2 regions of the Streptomyces sp. NPDC023541 genome follow, and region 2 is predicted to be linked to the other one. Evidence: riboswitches for the same ligand, from Rfam matches in the RefSeq annotation. Region 2 holds a riboswitch; the other holds the start of a gene.

Region 1 (2,380 bases), on a different contig from region 2:
TACACGCCACCGCGTACGAGGCGGCCCGCGGCCGGGGTCTGGACGAGGCGCGGGCCGCAACGGTCGCGGACGCCGCCGTCGTGGCCGCCGCGTGCCGCCTCAAGGACGCCGCCGCGCGCGGATCCGGGCCGGGCCCGGCCCCGGTCGCGGAGCCGCACCGTTTGGGCCGCCGCCCGCTGACCGCGCTGGCCCACGAGTTCCGCACGTCCGCGGTCGTCGCCGCTGCCCGCGACGCGGCCGCCGCCGCGCCCGCCCCGGGCCCGGAGCCGGTCGTCGCCTGAGTACCGGGAACGCACAACGCCCCGGGCCGGGGCCCGGGGCGGTGCGTCGGACGCGCCGATCGGCGCGCGCAGCGGATCGGCGGGCGGAATCAGAGGGCGGCGAGGTCCAGCCCCGCCTGCGCTGCGGCGGCCCGCACGGTCTGCTCCAGCAGGACGGCGATCGTCATCGGGCCCACACCGCCCGGAACCGGCGTGATCAGCGAGGCCCGGGCAGCCGCCGACTCGAAGTGGACGTCGCCGACGTTGCCCTCGTTGTAGCCGGCGTCCAGGACCACCGCGCCCGGCTTGATGTCCTCGCCCCGGATGAACTCCGCCTTGCCGACGGCGGCGACCAGCACGTCCGCCTGGCGCACGATCGAGGAGAGGTCCCGGGTGCGGGAGTGGCAGTAGGTGACGGTGGCGTTCTGCTCCAGCAGCAGCATCCCGGCCGGCTTGCCCAGGATCGCGCTGCGGCCGACGACCACGGCGTGCTTGCCGGTCAGGTCCACCTCGTACTCGGCGAGCAGGCGCATGATGCCGCCCGGGGTGCAGGAGACGAAGCCGGGCAGGCCGAAGCCCATGGCCGCGAACGAGTGCATGGTGACCCCGTCCACGTCCTTGCCGGGGGCGATGGCCTCGAAGGCGGCCCGCTCGTCGATGTGGTGCGGGACGGGGTGCTGGAGCAGGATGCCGCTGATCTGCGGGTCCTCGGAGAGCGCCGTGATCGCCGCGACCAGCTCCTGCGTGGTGGTCGAGGCCGGCAGCTCCACGTGGCGGGAGGTGATCCCGGCCTTGGCGCAGCGGTTCTGCTTCATGCGGACGTAGGTGACGGAGGCGGGGTCCTCGCCGACCAGCACGGTCGCGAGGCAGGGTGCGGTGCCGGTGCGCTCGGTGATCTTCGCCGCGAGGGCGGCGGTCTGCTCCGAGATGCGGCGGGCGAGGGCGGTGCCGTCCATCAGCTGGGCGGTACCGGCGGCAGGGGCAGTCTGGGCAGTCGTCACGGGGTCTCCTGAACGTCGCTGCGGATCGCGGTTCGCCCAGGCGCGCGGCAGTCGGCGTACGGGAGGTCCTGAGGTACGCCGGGCCGCTCCCCGGTGGTGATCCACCCGAACGCCAGTCACGGCCCGCCGACCACTGTAGTCGACCAACCCGGTGGTCACCCGGCGCCCGACCTGCGACGATCAATACATGACGCGAACTTTCGACCATCTTGTCGCCGAGGCCGAGTCCGTCTCCGTGGACGGCTGGGACTTCTCCTGGCTCGACGGCCGCGCCACCGAGCAGCGCCCCTCCTGGGGCTATCAGCGGCTGATGGCCGAGCGCCTGGCCCGGGTCCGGTCCGCCCTGGACATCCAGACCGGCGGCGGCGAGGTCCTCGCCGGATCCGGCCCCCTGCCGCGCCTGACGGTGGCCACGGAGTCCTGGCCGCCCAATGTCGAGCGGGCGACGAAGCTGCTGCACCCGCTGGGCGCGGTGGTGGTCGCGGACTCCGACGAGCCGCCCCTGCCCTTCGGCGACGAGGCCTTCGAGCTGGTGACCAGCCGGCACCCGGTGACCATCTGGTGGGACGAGATCGCCCGGGTGCTGGAGCCGGGCGGGACGTACCTCTCCCAGCAGGTCGGCCCGGCGAGCGTCTTCGAACTCGTCGAATACTTTCTCGGGCCACAGCCGGAGGAGGTCAGGCGCGCACGGCACCCCGACGACGCGGTCGCGGACGCCACGAAGGCGGGTCTCGAAGTGCTCGACCTGCGCTCCGAACGGCTGCGCACCGAGTTCCACGACATCGGAGCCGTGATCTACTTTCTACGGAAGGTGATCTGGATGGTGCCCGGCTTCACGGTCGTGCAGTACCGGGACCGCCTGCGCGAGCTGCACGAACGGATCGAGCGGGACGGCCCGTTCGTCGCGCATACCGCCCGTTTCCTGATCGAAGCCCGCAAAACGGGCTGACGCGGAGGGCGGACGGATCCACGCCGGATCCGGTTGCCCGGCCCCAGCGTGGCGCAGGTCACTCAATTCAGCGCGTAACGAATCGACTCGGGCATGCGATGAACCGACAGGTGTCCTCGCGCGGCCCGGAATACAGACCCCCCTCGGGTCTGTTTCCCGAGTTCGCGCGA
Region 2 (2,380 bases):
TGTCCGTACCGCCCGACACCAGGTCGAAGCCCCGCTCCAGCAGTGCCGCGGCCAGCGCCTTGGCGTTGGCCACGACGGCGTGCGCGTACCGGACGAAGGACGGCTGCGCCGCCTCGTGCAGCGCCACCGCGATGCCCGCCGTCGTCTGGTTGTGCGGGCCGCCCTGCAGACCGGGGAAGACGGCCTTGTCGATCGCCTTCACGTGCTCCTCGCGGCACATCAGCATCGCGCCGCGCGGACCGCGCAGGGTCTTGTGGGTCGTGGTGGAGATGACGTCCACGTGGCCGGCCGGAGACGGGTGCGCGCCGCCCGCGATCAGGCCGGCGATGTGGGCGACGTCCGCGACCAGGACCGAGCCCGCCTCGCGCGCGATCTCCGCGAAGGCGGCGAAGTCGATGGTCCTCGGCAGGGCCGTGCCACCGCAGAAGATCACCTTGGGCCGCTCGGCGAGGGCCAGCTCGCGCACGGCCTCGTAGTCGATCAGTCCCGTGTCGGTGCGGACGCCGTACTGCACGCCGCGGAACCACGAGCCCGTCGCCGAGACGCCCCAGCCGTGCGTCAGGTGGCCGCCCATCGGCAGCGCCATGCCCATGACCGTGTCGCCGGGCTGCGCGAAGGCCAGGTACACGGCCAGGTTGGCCGGGGAGCCGGAGTACGGCTGCACGTTGGCGTGGTCCACCCCGAACAGGCCCTTGGCCCGCTCGATCGCGAGGGCCTCGACCCGGTCGATGTTCTGCTGGCCCTCGTAGTAGCGGCGGCCGGGGTAGCCCTCGCTGTACTTGTTCTGCAGCACGGTGCCGGAGGCTTCGAGGACGGCCGCGGACACGTAGTTCTCGCTGGGGATCAGGCGCAGCGTCTCCGCCTGGAGGACTTCCTCCGCGGCGACGTAGGACGCCAGTTCGGGATCGGTCGCGGACAGGGCGGGATGGCGGCTCGCGGACATGGCGGGCTCCTCCGGGGTCGATGTGATCGGTACCCCGCGAGGCCCAGGCGAGCGGCCCTGTATGCGGTCGAGCGCGCACGACTCCCCCGGAGTTGGTTCTCCGTACGCCAGTCGCCGTGCGTACCGAACACCCTAGATGAGCCAGTCCGCAGTGTCGCCTGCGGGGAGGGGGCATGCACGCACATCTGCCGCGTTCGCCCGCGGTGGCCCCGCCCGGCCACCGCGGACTCACTCACCCGGCGGGCGCGCCGCGGAACAGGTTTCTGCGTCCGGGATACGAGCGACGATAAGAAGGTGACGCCACCCTCGTCACCGCTTCACCGGCCAGACGGACGATCGGAGACCCCGTGTCGACAACAGCTGATGCCATCCGCTCCGCCGACGCGCACAGCGCGCACAACTACCACCCGCTGCCCGTCGTCGTCGCGTCCGCGGAAGGCGCGTGGATGACCGACGTGGAAGGCCGCAGGTACCTCGACATGCTCGCCGGGTACTCGGCGCTCAACTTCGGGCACGGCAACCGCCGTCTGATCGACGCCGCACGGGACCAGCTGGAGCGGGTCACGCTCACCTCGCGCGCCTTCCACCACGACCGTTTCGCCGACTTCTGCACCGAACTCGCCGCGCTGTGCGGCAAGGAGATGGTGCTGCCCATGAACACGGGTGCGGAGGCGGTGGAGACGGCGGTGAAGACCGCCCGCAAGTGGGGCTACGAGGTCAAGGGCGTCCCGGACGGCCACGCCAAGATCGTGGTGGCCGCCGACAACTTCCACGGGCGGACCACGACGATCGTCTCCTTCTCGACGGACCACGAGGCACGCGACCACTTCGGCCCGTACACGCCCGGCTTCGAGATCGTCCCGTACGGGGACCTCACCGCGCTGTCCCACGCCGTCACGGAGAACACCGTGGCCGTGCTGCTGGAGCCGATCCAGGGCGAGGCGGGGGTGCTGGTGCCGCCCGCCGGATACCTGAGCGGCGTACGGGAACTGACCCGCGAGCGGAACGTGCTCTTCATGGCGGACGAGATCCAGTCGGGGCTCGGCCGGACCGGGAAGACCTTCGCCTGCGAGCACGAGGGCGTCGTCCCCGACGTCTACATCCTCGGCAAGGCGCTCGGCGGCGGTGTCGTGCCGGTGTCGGCGGTGGTCGCCGACCGGGACGTGCTGGGGGTGTTCGGGGCCGGCCAGCACGGGTCCACCTTCGGCGGGAACCCCCTCGCGTGCGCCGTCGCGCTGGAGGTGATCGCGATGCTGCGGACCGGCGAGTACCAGCAGCGGGCCACCGAACTGGGCGACCACCTCCACCGCGAGCTGGGCATGCTCGTCGGCGGGGGCGCCGTCACCGCCGTGCGCGGCCGCGGCCTGTGGGCGGGCGTCGACCTCCACCCCTCCCGCGGAACGGGCCGGGAGATCTCCGAGAAGATGATGGAGCGGG

The links. A riboswitch is a leader RNA that binds a small molecule or an ion and turns the genes downstream of it on or off. The one in region 2 is predicted to bind ZMP and ZTP.
Region 1: another riboswitch for ZMP and ZTP. It lies ahead of ACZ3X1_RS16895 (bifunctional 5,10-methylenetetrahydrofolate dehydrogenase/5,10-methenyltetrahydrofolate cyclohydrolase); the one in region 2 lies ahead of ACZ3X1_RS14670 (serine hydroxymethyltransferase).

What each region holds. Positions count from the first base shown of each region.
Region 1 is NZ_JBVHJO010000006.1:114,407-116,786, reverse strand. It holds gene ACZ3X1_RS16900 (MAB_1171c family putative transporter) at 1-281, shown strand, start outside; gene ACZ3X1_RS16895 (bifunctional 5,10-methylenetetrahydrofolate dehydrogenase/5,10-methenyltetrahydrofolate cyclohydrolase) at 371-1,216, opposite strand; ZMP/ZTP riboswitch at 1,289-1,391, opposite strand; gene ACZ3X1_RS16890 (methyltransferase domain-containing protein) at 1,449-2,210, shown strand.
Region 2 is NZ_JBVHJO010000005.1:242,838-245,217, forward strand. It holds gene ACZ3X1_RS14670 (serine hydroxymethyltransferase) at 1-943, opposite strand, end outside; ZMP/ZTP riboswitch at 978-1,068, opposite strand; gene rocD (ornithine--oxo-acid transaminase) at 1,291-2,380, shown strand, end outside.